4 regions of the Mesorhizobium sp. B2-6-4 genome follow, and region 4 is predicted to be linked to each of the others. Evidence: predicted binding sites of a transcription regulator. Region 4 holds the regulator's gene; each other region holds the start of a gene.
The links. Region 4 encodes PhoB, which activates phosphate uptake and scavenging genes when phosphate is short. Its sites were predicted from a motif close to TGTCATNNANCTGTCAT; they were not measured.
Positions count from the first base shown of each region.

Region 1: the regulator PhoB is predicted to act here: its motif matches at 2,982-2,998, upstream of FJ426_RS19380 (esterase-like activity of phytase family protein).
Region 2: the regulator PhoB is predicted to act here: its motif matches at 1,787-1,803, upstream of ppk2 (polyphosphate kinase 2).
Region 3: the regulator PhoB is predicted to act here: its motif matches at 1,252-1,268, upstream of phnC (phosphonate ABC transporter ATP-binding protein).

Region 1 is NZ_VFUE01000013.1:103,117-107,801, forward strand. Features, by position in the region: gene FJ426_RS19370 (trimethylamine methyltransferase family protein) at 1-383, opposite strand, end outside; gene FJ426_RS19375 (FAD-dependent oxidoreductase) at 396-2,807, opposite strand; gene FJ426_RS19380 (esterase-like activity of phytase family protein) at 3,117-4,607, shown strand.
Region 2 is NZ_VFUE01000012.1:149,064-153,748, reverse strand. Features, by position in the region: gene FJ426_RS18270 (dihydrofolate reductase family protein) at 67-714, shown strand; gene ppk2 (polyphosphate kinase 2) at 758-1,678, opposite strand; gene FJ426_RS18260 (aldo/keto reductase) at 1,920-2,963, shown strand; gene FJ426_RS18255 (hypothetical protein) at 3,044-3,190, shown strand; gene FJ426_RS18250 (DUF982 domain-containing protein) at 3,218-3,451, opposite strand; gene FJ426_RS18245 (GntR family transcriptional regulator) at 3,582-4,247, opposite strand; gene FJ426_RS18240 (multidrug efflux MFS transporter) at 4,366-4,685, shown strand, end outside.
Region 3 is NZ_VFUE01000016.1:50,157-54,841, forward strand. Features, by position in the region: gene phnD (phosphonate ABC transporter substrate-binding protein) at 1-241, opposite strand, end outside; gene phnC (phosphonate ABC transporter ATP-binding protein) at 334-1,182, opposite strand; gene FJ426_RS21795 (DapH/DapD/GlmU-related protein) at 1,442-2,059, opposite strand; gene phnL (phosphonate C-P lyase system protein PhnL) at 2,056-2,763, opposite strand; gene phnK (phosphonate C-P lyase system protein PhnK) at 2,828-3,604, opposite strand; gene FJ426_RS21810 (alpha-D-ribose 1-methylphosphonate 5-phosphate C-P-lyase PhnJ) at 3,614-4,573, opposite strand; gene FJ426_RS21815 (carbon-phosphorus lyase complex subunit PhnI) at 4,570-4,685, opposite strand, start outside.
Region 4 is NZ_VFUE01000027.1:63,217-67,901, reverse strand. Features, by position in the region: gene xylF (D-xylose ABC transporter substrate-binding protein) at 90-1,130, opposite strand; gene FJ426_RS28085 (ROK family protein) at 1,390-2,631, shown strand; gene phoB (phosphate regulon transcriptional regulator PhoB) at 2,639-3,328, opposite strand; gene phoU (phosphate signaling complex protein PhoU) at 3,348-4,055, opposite strand; gene pstB (phosphate ABC transporter ATP-binding protein PstB) at 4,081-4,685, opposite strand, start outside.

The sequences.
Region 1 (4,685 bases), on a different contig from region 4:
AAGGTCATCGACCCGAGTTCCAGCGTCAGATCGCGGGAGCGGTCACCGGCATGGGTCTGGATCGATTTTGGCGCCGAGGCCAGTGCAGCCGCCACCATGTCGCGGCCGATCCGCACCATGTCGGTTTCGGGGTCGATCAGGGCGCCGGCGCGAGCGAGCAGGTCGCGCGCCTGCGGCAGCAGAACCTTGATGCCCAGCTCTTCCAGCACGCGCAGCGCCGTGTCGTGGATCGAGGCGACGTGGTCGTCCGAAAAGATTGGCTGCGGCAGGAATGGGTTCTTCAGAGAGCGGTAATTGGGCCGGCGGCTGCTCTCGCTGCCGGCGTCGCCGATGCGTCCTCGCCGGCGCTCGCGCCTGCCTTCGCGTGCCGCGTCATCGATCATCCGGAAACCTCCTCATTGCCGCATCGCCTTGCCCAAGGGATCGTAGGGCGAAGCCGGAATGACACGCGCCGGCCGCTCAGTGCCGACAATGTGCACGCAAAGCGCCGTTCCTTCCTCGGCAAAATCGCCATCCACCAACGCTAGCGCGACGCGCTTGCCGATCGTGTAGCCAAAGCCGCCGGAGGTGACGAAGCCGACGCGCCGAGCGCCGTGCCAGACCGGCTCGAAGCCGCTGGCGTCCGCGTCGATGGCATCGACTTCCAGCGTCACGATCCGTCGTGCAACACCGGCCTTGCGTTCCTTCAGCGCCGCCTCGCGGCCAATGAAATCGCCCTTGTCGAAAGCAATGAAGCGGTCGAGCCCTGTCTGGCCGGGCGTGTAGCCTTGCGTGAATTCACGCGACCAGATGCCGAAGCTCTTTTCCAGCCGAAGCGCGTTGAGTGCGTAATAGCCAATCTCGGCGAGGCCGAGATCCTCGCCGGCGGCAAGCAGCGTTTCGCGCAATGTGGCATGCATGGTGGCCGGGCAGTTGATCTCGAAGCCGAGTTCGCCGGCGATGGAGAGGCGAGCCATCCTTGCCCGCACCATGCCAATGTCGAATTCGCCGCATGCCATGAATGGCAATGCTTTGGGGGAGATGTCCTGGTGCGTCGTGCGCTCGACGATCTTTCTGGCATTGGGGCCGGTGACCAGAAAGCCCGACATCGCATCTGAAATATCGGTGACGCAAACGCCTTCAGCCATATGCGCTTCGAACCAGCGCATGTGGAATTCGCGCAGATAGTAGGAGCCCATCAGCCAGTAGTCGCCATTGCCCCAGTTGAAGACGGTGAGATCGCCCTTCAGCCGCCCGTCCGGCCCGAGCATCGGCGCCAGCCTCGCCTGTCCCGCCTTCGGCAGCCTGCAGGCCAGCAGCCTGTCGAGCCAGGCCTCCGCGCCCGGTCCCGTGATCGCGTAGCGCGCATAGGCCGAGATATCGATGAGGCCGGCGGCGCGCCGGACTTGCAGCGCCTCGTCACCGACGATGTCGAAGGCGTTGGAACGCCTGAGCGTCGTCTCCTCGCGGAATCCCATCGGCGCGAAATAGGCGGGGATTTCCAGCCCCCAGGAGGCCGTCCATTCGCAGCCCGCCGCACTCATGCCGTCATAGGCGCCGGGGCGTTTCAGCGGCCGGCCCGCAGGCAGCCGTTCGTTGGGAAAGGTCATGACGAAACGACGAGAATAAAACTGTCGCGTCGTCTGCCTGAGATATTCCCGGTTTGCGGCGAAGGCGCCGTAGCGGGCGATGTCCATGCCGAAAATGTCGGCCTGCGGCTCGCCGTAAATCATCCACTCGGCCAGCGACTTGCCGACGCCGCCGCCCTGGCTGAAGCCGGCCATGACGCCGCAGGCGACCCAGTAATTCTTCAGGCCGCGGACCGGCCCGACGATCGGATTGCCGTCCGGGGTGAAGGTGAAGGCGCCGTTGACCCATTTGCGGATGCCTGCCGTCGCCAGGCAAGGGAAGCGCTCATGCGCCTTGGCAAGTTCCGGGCCGATGCGGTCGATGTCTTCGGGGATGAGCTCGATGCCGTAATCCCACGGCGCGCCGTCCATGTTCCAGTGCTTCGGGTTCTGCTCGTAGACGCCGAGCAGCACGCCCTTGCGCTCCTGCCGCAGATAGGAAAAGCCGTCGAGATCGACGGCCAGGCCGATCTCCTTGTCGAGGGCAGCGACTTCCGGAATGTCCTCGGTGACGAAATAATGGTGCTCCATCGGCGTCACCGGCAGTTCAACCCCAGCCATGCGGCCGAGTTGCTTGGCCCACAACCCGCCGGCATTCACGACATGCTCGGCGGTGATGGTGCGTTGCTCTGTGACCACGTCCCAATGGCCGTCGGCGCGCGCCTTCAGCTCGACCACGCGGTTGCGCAGGATCACGTCGGCGCCGCGCTTCTTGGCGGCACCGACATACGCATGCGTCGTGCCGTAAGGGTCGAGATGGCCCTCGTTGGAATCGTAGAGGCCGCCAAGCACGCCGGTGACGTCGACGATCGGGCAGATCGCCTTGATCTCGTCAGGCGTCACCAGCCGGGCGGTCTCGATGCCGACCGACTGGAATACCGCCCAGGCCGATTTCAGCCACTCCCAGCGCGCCGGATCGCTGGCGATGTTGACGCCGCCGGTCATGTGCAGGCCGACGTCCTGGCCGGATTCGGCCTCGATCTCGCGGTAAAGGTTGATGGTGTAATCCTGCAGCGCGGCGACATTGGGGTCGGCATTGAGCGCGTGGAACCCCGCCGCCGCATGCCAAGTCGACCCCGCCGTCAGTTCGGCGCGCTCGATCAGCGCCACATCCGACCAGCCGAACCGCGCCAGGTGATAGAGCACCGAAGCGCCCACCACTCCTCCCCCGATGACGACTGCGCGGTAGTGAGACTTCAAGGCTTCCCTCCCCGGACTGTCCGAAACCGGCACCATATACGTACTGTACATAAGTGTCTAGTACTGCGAACAGCTCCTGGACGCTGTCGAACCTGTGTTGGAACGATCGATTTTCCGGCGCGGCCGCACTTCCCCAGCAGCGTCGCGGCGGGCCGACGCGAATGCGTCACCAACTGTCATGCAAGCATCATGTTCGCGCCTTAGACCGCTTGCCGAGGGCACAAGCGGCCCTCCAGGGCGGCAGCCTCGCCGCCGCCAGGCAACCTCAGAATTCCGCCGTCCCGGCGCTTTGTCATCAAGGGGATATCCATGACGCATCTACGCTCATTCTCGTTGCGGCTGCTGGTCGCCGCGCTGGCGGCCTCGGCCGTTTCGCTGCCCGCCTTCGCCGACAGCTCGGCCAGCGTCGGCGGCGCCAGTTTCGTCAACAAGGGGCTGGTGGGGGTTGGCCGCATCCCGGCCGGCCAGCGCGACAGGTTCGGCGAGACCTTCGGCTCCGGCTCCGGCATGTCGATCGACACCGCGGGCTGGACGCATGATGCCGGCACCTACAGAGGCTCGCTGTGGCTGCTGCCCGACCGCGGTTATAACGTCGTCGGTACCACCGACTACCGGCCGCGCCTCAACACGATCAACATCGAGTTCGCCCCGGTGGCGCCAGGTGCCGCGCCCGCGGCCGGCCAGGAGCAGACCGGCGTCAAGGCGACGCTCGCCGACACCATGCTCCTGACCGACGACAAGGGCGCCGACGCCAGCGGTCTCGACCCGCTGAACGGCGTGCGTCCCGCCGCCGGCGACATGCCTGTCCTGCCGCAGGCCGACAATGGCAAGCTCGCGCTCGACAACGAGGCGATCGTGCGGCTGCCCGACGGCACCATGCTCGTCTCCGACGAATACGGTCCCGACATCTACCGCTTCTCCGCCGACGGCCGTCTGATGTCGGCGACCCAGCCTCCGGCCGCGCTCGTGCCGATGCGCCACGGCACGGCCAATTTTGCTTCCGACAATCCGGGCCCAGGTGCTGCCGAACCCGACCCAAAGGATCCCGAAACCGGCCGCCAGAACAATCAGGGCCTCGAAGGCATGGCAATGACGCCGGACGGCAAGTTCGTAATCGCGGTCTTGCAGTCGGCGACCCGGCAGGACGGCGGCGATTCGGCCTCGACGCGCCAGAACACCAGGGCGCTGATCTATGACGCCTCCGATCTTGCCCATCTCAAGCTGGCACATGAATATGTCGTGCCGCTGCCGGTGTTCAAGGACGCCAAGGGCAAGACCAAGGTGGCTGCGCAAAGCGAGATCGTGGCGCTGTCGGATACCGCTTTCCTGATGCTGGCGCGCGACAGCGGCAACGGCCAGGGCCTGAAGGGCGAGGAGTCGCTGTATCGCAAGATCGACATTGTCGACCTTTCCGGCGCGACCGACATCGCCGGCGGTCCCTTCGATGCCGCCGACAAGCCGGTGGCGCCCAAGGGCGTGCTCGATCCGTCGGTGACGCCGGCAAGGCTGACGCCGTTCATCGACATCAACGACAAGGCCGAGCTTGCCCGCTTCGGCCTGCACAATGGCGCGCCCAATGACAAGGACAACCTCTCGGAGAAGTGGGAAGCGATGTCGCTGGCAAGCGTGCTCGATCCGAAGCTGCCCGACGACTATTTCCTGTTCGTCGCCAACGACAACGATTTCCTCGCCCAGGACGGTTTCCAGGTCGGCGCGCCCTACAAGGCCGAGGACGGCGCCGATGTCGACACCATGTTCCTTGTCTTTCAGGTCACGCTTCCCGGCCTCGCCAGGAAGTAAGCATCTTGCAGGAGGCGCCGCCTGGCGCCTCCTGCCCGACAAGCTTGATCGGATGCACGACGGCGTGCCTTGCCCGCC
Region 2 (4,685 bases), on a different contig from region 4:
CAATTTGCAATCGGTTTGCTAGAAAGTAACTGCTTGCAAAATACAACTGGTCTGAGGAGGCTTTCCATGTCCAGACTTCGCGTCAACGCATTCACCTTGTCGCTCGACGGTTACGGCGCCGGTCCCGACCAGGATTTGAAAAACCCGCTCGGCGTCGGTGGGGAAGCCCTGCACAAATGGATGATCGGTACCCGCACCTTCCGCAAGATGGTGCTCGGAGACGATGGCGGCACAACCGATATCAACGAGGCGTTCGCGGCGCGCAGCTTCGAGAATGTCGGCGCCTGGATCCTCGGCCGCAACATGTTCGGGCCGATCCGCGGCGAATGGCCTGACGAAAACTGGAAGGGCTGGTGGGGCGACAACCCGCCCTATCATGTGCCGGTCTTCGTGCTGACCCACCATGCGCGCGAGCCGATCGTCATGGAGGGCGGCACGACCTTTTACTTCATTACGGATGGCATCCATTCGGCGCTCGAGCAGGCAAGGGCAGCGGCCAATGGCAGCGATGTGCGGGTCGGCGGCGGCGTCGCCACCATCCGGCAGTACCTCCAGGAGAGGCTCATCGACGAGATGCATCTGGCGATCTCGCCGGTGCTGCTCGGCTCCGGCGAGCACCTCTTCGCCGATCTCGACATGGTCAAGCTTGGCTACCGCTGTACCGAACAGACCGCGACGCCCGACGCCACACATGTGGTTATCGAGCGAGCCTAGCCTGACGCGGGTGCCGCTCTCGAGCGACACCCGCTCGCCTCACTCAATACTTCTCCGGCACGTAAAGCTCGCGCGGCAGCACCTGGCGCTCGTATTCGGGATTGAAGACGCGCTCGGGCAGCGTGATCTCCTCGTGCGGCACCTCTTCGTAGGGAACCTGCTGCAAGAGGTGGTCGATGCAGTTCAGCCGGGCGCGCTTCTTGTCGTTGCCCTCGACGATGAACCAGGGCGCCTCCGGAATGTTGGTACGGGCGAAGGTCTCTTCCTTGGCCTTGGTGTACTGTTCCCAGCGCACCCGCGACTGCAGGTCCATCGGCGACAGCTTCCACTGCTTCATCGGATCGTGGATGCGCATCAGGAAGCGCATCTGTTGTTCCTCGTCGGTGATCGAGAACCAGTATTTGACCAGCGTGATGCCCGAACGGACCAGCATGCGCTCGAACTCCGGCACGTCACGGAAGAATTCCTCCACCTGATCGGCCCCGGCGAAACCCATCACCCGCTCGACGCCGGAGCGGTTGTACCAGGAGCGGTCGAACAGAACGATCTCGCCGCCGGCCGGCAGGTGCGGCACATAACGCTGGAAATACCATTGCGACGTCTCTCGCTCGGTCGGTGCCGGAAGCGCCACGACGCGGCAGATGCGCGGGTTGAGCCGCTGGGTGATGCGCTTGATGACGCCGCCCTTGCCAGCCGAATCGCGGCCTTCGAAGATCACCACAAGCTTCTTCTTGTGGTAGGCGACCCAGGATTGCAGCTTGATCAGCTCGGATTGCAGCCCGATCAGGTCGCGAAAATACTGCATGCGGTCGATAGAAGGCGGATGCGCGTTCTTGTAGATCCTGGCGATCTCCAGCGACAGCGCCGGTTCCGACATCTCCAGTTCATAGTCCTCGTCGAGCGTGTCGGCGAGTTCGGCTTCCAGCCAGTCCCGGGCGCCGGACTTGGGTATGGATTCATTCATCTGGTGTTCCTCCATCTGCAAGCTGCCGCCTCCGGCAACGACCGGGCGCACTGGGTCGCGTCCTGACGGCGGCGCGCAACGCCCTGATCGACTGAGTATAGGCCGGCAATGACGGTTTTATTGCAGGGGCACGCCACGGCCGCTCATCGGTGTGCTGGGGCCGGAGGGCGACAAGCCGCACGGATTGTCCTACAAATCCAGCAACCTGATCGGGCCATTCTTCTCAATCGCGAGGACTGACATGGAATACCGCACTCTCGGCCGTTCCGGCCTGAAGGTTTCGGCGCTGACGATGGGCACCATGACCTTTGGCGGCGCCGGCCCGTTCGCGGCTGTGGGCAACAGCGATCTCGCCGAGGCGAAGCGCATGATCGATCTGTGCATCGATGCCGGCATCAATCTCATCGACACGGCCAATGTCTATTCGGACGGCCTGTCGGAGGAGATCATCGGCGAGGCACTCGGCGGCAAGCGCAGGAACGACGTGCTGATCGCCTCGAAGGCGCGCATGCGCATCGGCGACGGTCCCAATGACGAAGGCCTGTCGCGCCATCATTTGATCCGCGAATGCGAGAAAAGCCTTAAGCGGCTCAAGACCGACGTCATCGACATCTATTTCCTGCACGAATGGGACGGCGTGACGCCACTCGAAGAGACCATCGCCGCGCTCGACACGCTGGTCGGCCAGGGGAAGATCCGCTATGTCGGCTGCTCCAACTATTCCGGCTGGCAGGTGATGAAGGCGCTCTCCATCAGCGACACCCGCCATCAGCCGCGCTTCGTCACCCAGCAGATCCACTACACGCTCGAAGCACGCGAAGCCGAATACGAGCTGCTGCCGATCTCGGTCGACCAGGGATTGGGCGTGCTGGTGTGGAGCCCGCTGGCGGGCGGCCTGCTGTCGGGCAAGTATCACCGTGACAGCCCGACCGCGCGCCAGGTCGCCGGCTGGTCCGAACCGCCGATCCGCGACGAGGACCGGCTGTGGCGGATCGTCGATGTGCTGGTCGAAATCGGCAAGGCCCGCGGTGTGTCCGCCGCACAGGTGGCGCTTGCCTGGCTGCTTGGCCGGCCGGCTATCAGCTCGCTTGTGATCGGCGGGCGCAACGAGGCCCAGTTCAGGGACAATATCGCGGCGGCCAGCCTGACGCTGGCCGGCGAGGAACGTGATCGCCTCGACGCGGTCAGCCGCCCGCCCCTGCTCTATCCCTATTGGCATCAGCAGCTGACGGCAAAGGAGCGTTTCGGCGCCGCCGACCTTGTGATCGACCGAAGCAGCTTATAGGAACCCTGGTGCCGGCTCCGAGACGTCGGAAGGCGAACGACGCGTAGTCAGCCCACAAGAACAGCAAAAAAGGAGCCGCTATGGCACGAGCACCAAATTACGATCAGGAACGCAAGGAACGCGATCGCCAGAAGGCGGCCAAGAAGGCCGAAAAGCTGGCGGCCAAGGCTGCGGCGCGGGAGCGTCAGAAACCCGAGACTGACGCCGAGACTGAAACAGAGGAGTGACGGCGCGCGGCGGCAATCCGGCCTGGATCAGGCCGGCGCCTTGTCGCTGACGAAGACGTCCACTTCACGCGCCGCCGCGATAAAGGCGCGCCTTGCGTTCATGGCCGGCTTGTCGCCGGCCAGCGCATCGTGGCAGGCCTGCAGCGCCGCGCGATGCTTGGGAGTGCGCTTGCCGGGCCAGCTGTTCATGAGATAGTCGGAAGCCTCGCGGGCCGAGCGTAAGAGCTGTGTACTTCCCGCCGTGACTGATTTGACGGTCACGGGTACTTCAAATCGGTTGTTTTCCATCGCCCGGTCCTACGCCATCGGCGTCCGCGAAGCGAGGCCGAAAGTGGGGCTCGGGGCCGGTGGTCCTTTTTTCGGCGGCGAGTGGCCTGCCCTGCAGGCCGCATTATGCCGCCACGACGGCAAATCCCCTGGCGCGAAGGCCGCGGCGATCATTGGCCAGCGACGTCAACAGACGGTCGCGACTGCCCACGATATGCTGCGAGAGCAAGCGCGCGGCTTCCTGTGCATCGCCGCTCCGCACGGCGGCCAGGATGGCATGATGTTCGGCCCAGGCGCGGCCAAGGGCCGCTCCATCGCGTACCTCCAGCCAACGGGCGCGCGAAAGCCTGGTCATCGCGTCGCGGACGGCCCGAAACAGGAATTCATTGCCGGACAGTCGCGCCAGCTCGATGTGGAAATCCATGCCGACGCGATGCCATTCCTCGCGCGGAGTGTCGTCGTCGCAGGAGACGAGCATAGCCTCGATGACATCGACGGCACTTCTGTCGGCAAGCCCGCATGTCAGCCGCAAGGCCGCGACCTCGACCGCTTCGCGGTAGACCGCGATCTGCTCGAGTTCGGCCAGGTTGATGGGCGAGACCGTCCAGCCGCGCCCGTCCCTGCCGACCAGCCCTTCGGTTTCGAGCCGCAGCAGCGCAGCCCTGACCGGCGTGCGCGAGGCGCCGAAGCGGCTTTCGATCCAGCGCTCGGTGAGTTTCTCACCCGGGCCGATCTCAAGTCCAAGGATCATCTCGCGGAGCTGCCGTTCGACGTTGTGCATCTGCGACATCGTTGTTGCCTTTTCACGTGCCCGCATTGACAGCGGTCGGGCTGTGGGTCCATGACGGATACCGACTTGGTATCCCAAAATGGTATCCACAACAATCCCTGGCACACGCAGGCACGGCATGACGCAGAACGATACGGAACAGGGCGGCTACAATATCCACTGGCGGCGCAATCTCGCCGTCTGCTTCGCGGGTTCGTTCAGCACGCTCATCGCCATGACCCTGCTCTTGCCGTTCCTGCCGCTCTATGTCGAGCAACTGGGCGTCGAGGGCCATGCGGCGATCGTGCAATGGTCGGGCATCGCCTATGGGGCGACCTTCTTCGCGGCGGCGCTCGTTGCGCCGTTATGGGGACGGCTCGGCGACCGCTACGGCCGCAAGCTGATGCTGGTGCGCGCCTCCTTCGGCATGGCGATCTGCATGTCGCTGACCGGAATGGT
Region 3 (4,685 bases), on a different contig from region 4:
GCGTGCCGCCGAGAAGGCCCTGGATGACACCGTCATAGTCGGCGGCCGGAAACAGCGAGACCTTCTCGAAGCCGAATTCGGCCTTCAGGTGATCGGCGAGGCACTGGTAGTTGCGCAGCCGGTCGGTTTCGTTCTCGCCGCCGAGGATGCCGACGCGGAATTCCTTCATATCGGCGGCATGCGCCGCGCCGGTGGCCATTGCGAGCACCGAAACGGCGCTGAAAACCATCTTCCTGAACATCTGATTTCTCTCCTGTAGGTTCCGGCCCCGCGCCGGCGGCGTTGGTGATTTTGACGGGTGCCCTGACGCGGGCTGGCGATCCATGTCCGCTCTCAGTAACCCGGGAACGCGGGTTCGAGCGGTCCGGCAGATGCGGCGATCTTTTGCTTGAAGGCAACGCTGGTGGAGGTGATGGCCTCGGAGATTTCGCCGCCATTGCTGTCGGCGCCATAGACGAGACGGACGGCCTCGCGGTTAAGCTCCTCCGGCGGCCCGTCGAACACGACCTTGCCCGCGGCCATGCCGATGATGCGGTTGCAATAGGTACGGGCGGTGTCCAGCGTGTGCAGGTTGGTGACCACGGTGATGCCTTCGCGCAAATTGATGTCCTGCAGCGAATCCATCACCACCTTGGCGTTGAGCGGGTCGAGCGAAGCGATCGGCTCGTCGGCCAGGATCACCCGGGGCTGCTGCATCATGGCGCGGGCAATGGCGACACGCTGCTGCTGGCCGCCCGACAAGGTGCCGGCGGGCTGCAGCGCGGTACGGGCGATGTCGAGCCGCTCGAGGGCCGCGACCGCCTGCGCACATTCGGTTCGCGAGAACATGCCGAAAAGGTTCGACAGGGTCGGACGATGGTTCAGCCGGCCGAGCAGCACATTGGTCAGCACGTCGAGGCGCGGCACAAGGTTGAATTGCTGGAAGATCATGGCGCAGTCGCGCTGCCAGCGCCTGAGCGGCGAACCGCGCAATTGCGAGACCTCGGCTCCGTCGAAGAAAATCGATCCATGGCTGGGATCGATGAGGCGGTTGATCATACGCAGAAGGGTCGACTTGCCGGCGCCGGAACGGCCGATGACGCCGACCATCTGACCCTGCGGGATCGAGATGCTGACATCGTTAACGGCGGTGTTCTTGCCAAATCGTCGGGTGACGCTGCGGATTTCGAGCGTGGCTGACATGGTGCGTTCCCGTCCAGTCGCGGTTGAAGGTCCTGTTGACCCTCGCTAGCGCAGCGCCATGAACCTGCGGTGTCGGATTGATGTCAGTTTTGTTACCACCCACAGCCGCGTCGCGCGCGATCAGGCCAGGACCATCAGTTCCTCGAAATGCTCCACGTCCCTGAAACTGCGGAAGGCAGGCGGCTTGAGAAGACAGCCCCCTGCCCGAACTCTATGTAAGGGATGCGAATAGTGAGCAGCCCTATTCCATTCACCACCGTCATCCACCGTATTTTTCCAGGAAAGCTTCGGCCTCGAGCTGACGGAAATCGTCGAGTGCGGCGCGCAGCCTTGCATGGTCCCAATCCCACCAGGCAAGCGCCTGGTAGCGCTCGGCGGTGCGGCGGTCGAAGCGCTCGCGGATCGGCTTTGCCGGCACGCCGGCGACGATGGTGTAGGGAGCGACATCCTTCGATACCACCGCTCCGGCGCCGACGGCGGCGCCATCGCCGACGGTGATGCCGGGCAGGACTGTCGAGCCATGGCCAAGCCATGTGTCGTGGCCGATTGTGACGCGCCTGGCGCGGCGCTCAGCGAAAAATTCGCTCTCGTGTTCGGCATCGTCCCAATAGTCCGATGCGCGGTAGGTGAAATGGTGCAGCGTCGGCCGCCAGGTCGGGTGGTTGGTGGCGTTGATGCGCACGCTTGCCGCGATGTTGGAGAATTTGCCGATCGTCGCACACCAGACGGCGCAGTCCTGCATCATGTAGGAATAGTCGCCGAGTTCGCTTTCCGAAACCCGACAGCGGTCGGCGATTTCGGTCCACCGGCCAAGCGTCGAATTCTCCACGTCCGCCGTCGGGTGGACCAGCGGCGTCTCCGACAATTTCCTGCTCATGCGGCGAGCTTTCCCGGGGCGAAGGCGGTGACGTCGATGATGCGGTCGGCCACCGCTTCGCGCACATCATGGTCGTGGAAGATGCCGAGCAGGGCGACGCCTGCCGCCTTCTTGGCGGCGATGAGTTCGATCACCACATCGCGGTTCCTTGCGTCGAGCGAAGCGGTCGGCTCGTCGAGCAGCAGGATCGGGTGCCCGGTGATGAAGCCACGCGCGATGTTGACGCGCTGCTGCTCGCCGCCGGAGAAGGTCGCCGGCGGCAATGCCCAGAGTTTTTCCGGCAGGTTAAGCTGCGCCAGCAGGGCGCGCGCCTTGCTTCTTGCTGCTTCGCGATCCTCACCGCGCTCTACGAGCGGCTCAGCGACGACGTCGAGCGCCGATACGCGGGGCACGGTGCGCAGGAACTGGCTGACATAGCCGATGGTCTGGCGGCGCACGGCAAGCACGGTGCGCGGGCTGGCGCTGGCAAGGTCGATCAGCCCGTCTTCGTGCGTGACGATGATCTGGCCTTCGTCGACGGCGTAATTGCCGTAGAGCATCTTCAGGATCGAGCTCTTGCCGGCCCCGGACGGGCCGCCGAGCACGGTGCATTCACCGGCGCGGATCGAGAAGGAGACACCGGCGACGACAGGCAGTTTGATGCCGTCGCGCAGATGCATGGTGAAGCTCTTGGCGACGTCGGAAACAACGAGAGGCGTCGGCATCAGAAGGTACTCCAATCGTTATCCGTTTGCGGGCAGGACAGAGGGGGGTGACTTGGCGCCATCGTCAAACCTGCAGAATCGAGGAAACAAGTAATTGCGTGTACGGCGCGCGCGGGTCGTCGAGCACGCGGTCGGTGAGGCCGCTTTCGACGACGCGGCCGTCCTTCATCACCATCATGCGCTGCGACAAAAGCCGCGCCACCGCGAGGTCATGGGTGACGACGATGGCGGCGAGGCCGAGATCGGTGACGAGGCCGCGCAAGAGATCGAGCAGGCGCGCCTGCACCGAGACGTCGAGGCCGCCTGTCGGTTCATCCATGAACACCAGCCGCGGGCCGGTGACGAGGTTGCGGGCGATCTGCAGGCGCTGGCGCATGCCGCCGGAAAAGGCGCGCGGCTCGTCGTCGATGCGATCTTCCTCGATCTCGACGCGCGACAGCCAGTCGACGGCGGTGGCGCGGATCTTGCCGTAGTGGCGTTCGCCCACCGCCATCAAGCGTTCGCCGACATTGGCGCCGGCCGACACCGTCATGCGCAAGCCGTCGGCCGGATTCTGGTGGACAAAGCCCCAGTCGGTGCGCATCAGGAAGCGGCGCTCGGCCTCGCTCATGCGGTAGAGTTCGCGGAACTGGCCGTCGCGCATGCGGTAGCTGGCGGTGCCGGATGAGGGCAGCAGCCGCGTCGACAGGCAGTTGAGCAATGTCGTCTTGCCGGAGCCGGATTCGCCCACGACAGCCAGGACTTCGCCCGGCCACAGATCGAAGGTGACGTTGTCGCAGCCGACGCGCGAGCCGTAGAATTTCGAGAGCGCCGAAACGCGTAGCAAGGGTTCGTCGGTCATTGTATCTCCTTACCCTCCCCCTTGTGGGGAGGGTCGGCGCGCAGCGCCGGGGTGGGGGCCTGCCGATGGGTCGCTACCCCCACCCGCGCCTTCGGCGCGACCTCCCCACAAGGGGGAGGTAGGGGTGCTGCGCCGCTTCTCGCAGTGGTCGGTGTCGGAGCAGACGAACATGTGGCCGCCGTGATCATCGAGGATGACCTCGTCGAGATAGACGTTCTCGGCTCCGCATAGCGCGCAGGGCTGGTCGAAGGTCTGCACCTCGAACGGATGATCCTCGAAGTCGAGGCTGACCACATCAGTGAAGGGCGGCAGCGCATAGATGCGCTTCTCGCGGCCGGCGCCGAACAGCTGCAAAGCCGGCGAGCGGTGCATCTTGGGATTGTCGAATTTCGGCGTCGGCGACGGGTCCATCACATAGCGGCCCTCAACCTTCACCGGATAGGCGTAGGTGGTGGCGATGCGGCCGTGCTTGGCGATGTCCTCGTAGAGCTTCACATGCATGAGGCCGTATTCCTCCAGCGCATGCATCTTGCGCGTTTCGGTCTCGCGCGGCTCGAGGAAGCGCAGGGGCTCGGGGATCGGCACCTGATAGACCAGCACCTGGCCCGCGGCGAGCGGATGTTCGGGAATGCGATGGCGGGTCTGGATGATGCTGGCGCTGGCCGTGTCGGTCGTCACCGCGACATTGGCGACCTTCTTGAAGAAGGCGCGGATCGAGACCGCATTGGTGGTGTCGTCGGCGCCCTGGTCGATGACCTTCAGCACATCGTCGGGGCCGATGATCGAAGCGGTAACCTGGACGCCGCCGGTGCCCCAGCCATAGGGCATCGGCATTTCGCGCGAGGCGAACGGCACCTGATAGCCGGGAATGGCGATGCCCTTGAGGATCGCGCGGCGGATCATCCGCTTGGTCTGTTCGTCGAGATAAGCGAAGTTATAGGCGGCGATGTCGGTCGGTTGCGCGCTCATTCCGCGGCCTCTTTCTTCTCTTCAATCTTGCCGGGATTTTCGCGGGCGTCGTACTCGGCGCGCATGCGGCGCACGAGGTCGAGTTCGGCCTGGAAGTCGACATAATGCGGCA
Region 4 (4,685 bases):
GAAGTTACCCGCCCGGGGCGGAAAAACAAATCTTCTTGAAAAAACGCCGCGGCTTGGCAGCCGCGGCGTTCATCGCATGAAATGGAAGATCAGTTGCAGGCCGCTACGCTGCCCGCCGCGACGCCGGCACAGACCTCGTCTTTCTTGATCCAGCCGGCGTCGATGACGACGTTGAGATTGTCCTTGGTGATCGCAACCGGGGTCAGGAACAGCGATTTGACGGTGTTCCCACCGGGCGTTGTGAAGTCCTTGACGCCGGCGATATCGGTCATCTTCTTGCCGTCGGCCAGCTGCGAGGCGATCTCGGCGGCATTCTTGCCGAGTTCACGCGCGTCCTTCCACACCGACACGGTCTGCGTGCCGAGGGCGATGCGGTTCAGCGCCGCGTGGTCGCCGTCCTGGCCCGAGACCGGAACGGTACCGGCCAGGCCTTGAGCCGTCAGCGCCGCGACGACGCCGCCGGCAGTGCCGTCATTGGCCGCGACCACCGCGTCGACCTTGTTGTCGTTGGCGGTCAGGAACTGCTCCATGTTCTTCTGCGCGTTGGCCGGCAGCCAGCCATCCGTATAGGCTTCGCCGACATTCTTGATCTTGCCGCTGTCGATGGCGTCCTTGAGCACTTCCATGGAGCCCGAGAACAGGAAATCGGCATTCGGATCGGCACCCGAGCCCTTGATGAAGACGTAGTTGCCTTCCGGCTTCACCTTGAACACTTCGCGGGCCTGCATGCGGCCGACTTCCTTGTTGTCGAAGGTGAGATAGAAGACGTCCTTGTTCTCGATCAGGCGGTCATAGCCGACGACCGGAATGCCTTCGTCGAGCGCCTTCTGCACCGCCGGGCCGATGGCGGAGGCGTCCTGCGCCAGGATGATCAGCGAATTGGCGCCCTGGGAGATCAGGCTCTCGACGTCGGTGAGCTGCTTGCCGGGATTGGACTGGGCGTCGGCGGAAATATACTTGTCGCCGGCGGCTTCGATCGCCTTCTTCATGGCGGCCTCGTCGGTCTTCCAGCGCTCTTCCTGGAAGTTCGACCAGGAAACGCCGATGACCTTGTCCTTCGCCTGCGCGACCGACGCGAGCGTCAGCGACATGGCGACACCCGCCAGGATGGCGGCTGTGAATCTCTTCATCTTAATCCTCCCTGCGCCGCGTATGGCGCGACCAAACAGGCCCGTAGGCCGGCACAAAGGCTCTATTTTTTCGAGCCTCGAAAAAACACTGGTCCATCGTCGGAACACTGTCAACGTCGATTCTGATGTATTTTGATGTCCTCGTGAATTTTTTTCGAGCTCCGGAATAAATAATGACAGCCAAGGCCGGTTCTGCCAGTATTTGACGGTCGTCGGGATCCTGGGGAGAGAACGCGGCGACGGGGAGGATGCGAGAAACATGTCGGTCGGAATCCGCCACGATGATTTGCGCCGACGCAACCGGGCGATGGTGATCGCGGCCGTGCGCCGTGCCGGGCAGCCCTCGCGCACCGAGATTGCCGCGACCACCGGGCTCAGCCATTCCACCATATCGGCGATCTCCTCCGACCTGATTGGCGAAGGCATCCTGGCGCAGAGCAAGCCGAGCGAGGCCGGTGCGCTGAAACGCGGCCGGCCGCAGGTCGGCCTCAGCCTCAACCCTGAAGCCGCGGCGGTGATGACCGTTGTGCTGTCGCTGAATTTCCTCTCCGTCGCAGTCATCGACTATGCCGGCCAGGTGATATCTGAGGAGCAGCGCCGGCTGGACACGCTGACCCTGTCACGCGAGGCGCTGATCGGCGAATGCGTGGCCATCGTCAGGCGGCGGTTCGAGGATCCCGACCTCGACGTCGGCAGCATCGCCCGTATCGCGCTGGCGATCCAGGGCATCACCGACACGGATGCGCGCGCCATGCTGTGGTCGCCGATCACGCCGCAGACCGACATCGCCTTCGCCGACATACTGGAGGCCGAGTTCGGCATTCCCGCCACCATGGAGAACGATTGCAACATGATGGCGGTGGCGCTGCGCTGGCGCGATCCCCAGCGCTACCGCGACGACTTCATCGCCATACTTTTGTCGCACGGCATCGGCATGGGCTTGGTGCTGAAGGGTGAACTGTTCACCGGCACCCATTCATCCGGAGGCGAGTTCGGCCACATGATCCATCGCCCCGGCGGGGCGCTCTGCCGCTGCGGGCGGCGCGGCTGCGTCGAGGCCTATGCCGGCAACTATGCCATTTGGCGCAACGCGAGGCAGCTTGGCGAGGACACCCAGCCCGTCGACGTCAGCGACGCCGACATGCGCACCCTGGCGGCCTCGGCGCGCGAAAAGGACGGGCCGGAGCGCGAAGCCTACCGCAAGGCCGGCGAGGCGCTGGGTTACGGCCTTGGCAGCCTGTTCGCCCTGATCGATCCGGCGCCGGTCGCCATGGTCGGCGTCAGCGCCGCCGCCTTCGACCTGATCGAGCCGGCTCTGCGCGAGGCCATTGCCCAGACCGCCGGCGGCCAGCACTCGAAATCGATTTCCTTCGACACCGAGCCGAACGAACTGCCGCTGATCCGCGAGGGCTGCGCCATGCGCGCGCTAACCTTCGTCGACCAGGAAATTTTCGCGCCGGGGGCACAGGCGAAATCAGGCATAGGCGAGAACGTTGCGTGACATATCCCTAGTCTTCGCGGATCGCGTACCCCGCGCCCCGAATGGTGCGGATCACGTCAGGCATGCGGCCGTTGTTGACCGCCTTGCGCAGCCGGCCGACATGCACGTCCACGGTGCGCTCGTCGATATAGATCGTTTCGCCCCAGACATTGTCGAGCAGTTGGCTGCGCGAGAACACGCGGCCGGGATGTCGCATCATGAATTCGAGCAGGCGGAACTCGGTCGGCCCGAGCCGGATCTCGCTTTTCTTGCGGTAGACCCGGTGCGATTCACGGTCGAGCACGATGTCGCCGACCTTGAGCACGCTGGACAGAACTTCGGGCTTGGCGCGGCGCAGCAGCGCCTTGACGCGTGCCATGAATTCCGGCGTTGAGAACGGCTTGACCAGATAGTCGTCGGCGCCGGTGGAGAGACCGCGCACCCGGTCGCTTTCCTCGCCGCGCGCCGTCAGCATGATGATCGGCAGCCGCTCGGTCTCGGGCCGCATCCGGAGACGGCGGCAGAGCTCGATGCCGGAAACCGCCGGCACCATCCAGTCGAGCACCAGAAGGTCGGGCACATTCTCCTGCAGGCGGATCTCGGCCTCGTCGCCGCGCGTCACCACCTCGACCTGGTAACCCTCCGATTCCAGATTGTAACGGAGCAGCACACCCAGCGGCTCCTCGTCCTCCACCACCATGATGCGTGGCGCGATCATCGACTGGTCACCCCTGCCGTCAAGCCGCTGGCGCCGACATCGCCGTCTCGTCCTGCTTCGGGCGATTGGCGGGCAATTGCGTGCCGGTCAGCACATAATAGGCATTTTCGGCAATGTTGGTCACGTGATCGCCGATGCGCTCGAGATTCTTGGCGCAGAACAAAAGATGCGTGCAGGCGGTGATGTTGCGCGGATCCTCCATCATGTAGGTCAGCAGCTCGCGGAAGACCGACGTGTATTTGACGTCGATGCGTTCATCGTCGGCGCGCAGCTTGGCAAGTGCCGCGGCATCGCGCGCCGCATACTCCTCGATCACGCCTTGCACCTGGATCAGCACAAGCTGCGCCATGGCGTCGATGGAGTGCGACAGGTCGCGCGGCGTGGCGGCAAGGCCGACGGTGCCGACGCGCTTGGCGATGTTCTTGGCGAGATCGCCGATGCGTTCGAGATCGCCCGCCATGCGGATCGAGCCGACGACATGGCGCAGATCGTCCGCCATGGGCTGCCGCTTGGCGATCAGGGTGATGGCGCGGTCGTCGAGTTCGCGCTGGCGCGCATCCATGATCGCGTCGTCGGAGACGACGCGCTGGGCGAGCGCGTTGTCGGAATTCAGGAGCGCCTTGGTCGCGCCGCCGACCATCGATGAGGCGAGATCGCCCATGTCGCGGATCAGCCTGCTGATCTGTCCGAGATCTTCGTCAAAGGCTGCGACTGTGTGTTCGGCCATGATCTTGGTCCTCGTATGCCTGGGATCAGCCGAAGCGGCCGGTGATATAGTCCTGCGTGCGCTTCTCGCGGGGCGACGTGAAGATCTTCTCGGTGCGGTCGAACTCGACCAGCTCGCCCAGATACATGAAGGCGGTCTGCTTCGACACGCGCGCCGCCTGCTGCATGTTGTGGGTGACGATGACGATCGTATAATCGGCCTGCAACTCGTCGATCAGCTCCTCGATCTTGGCGGTCGACAGCGGATCGAGCGCCGAGGCAGGCTCGTCGAGCAGGATGACCTCCGGCTTTACCGCCACAGTGCGGGCGATGCAGAGGCGCTGCTGCTGGCCGCCCGAAAGGCTGAGGCCGCTGGCGTTGAGCTTGTCCTTGACCTCGCTCCACAGTGCCGCGCGCTTCAGCGCCTGCTCGACACGGCCGTCCATCTCCGCCTTGCTGAGCTTCTCATAGAGCCTGACGCCGAAGGCGATGTTCTCGTAGATCGACATCGGGAACGGCGTCGGCTTCTGGAACACCATGCCGATCTTGGTCCTGAGCAGGTTGAGGTCCTGCGAGCGGTCGAGGATATTCTGGCCGTCGAGCAGCACCTGGCCCTCGGCGCTCTGCCTCGGGTAGAGCTCATAGATGCGGT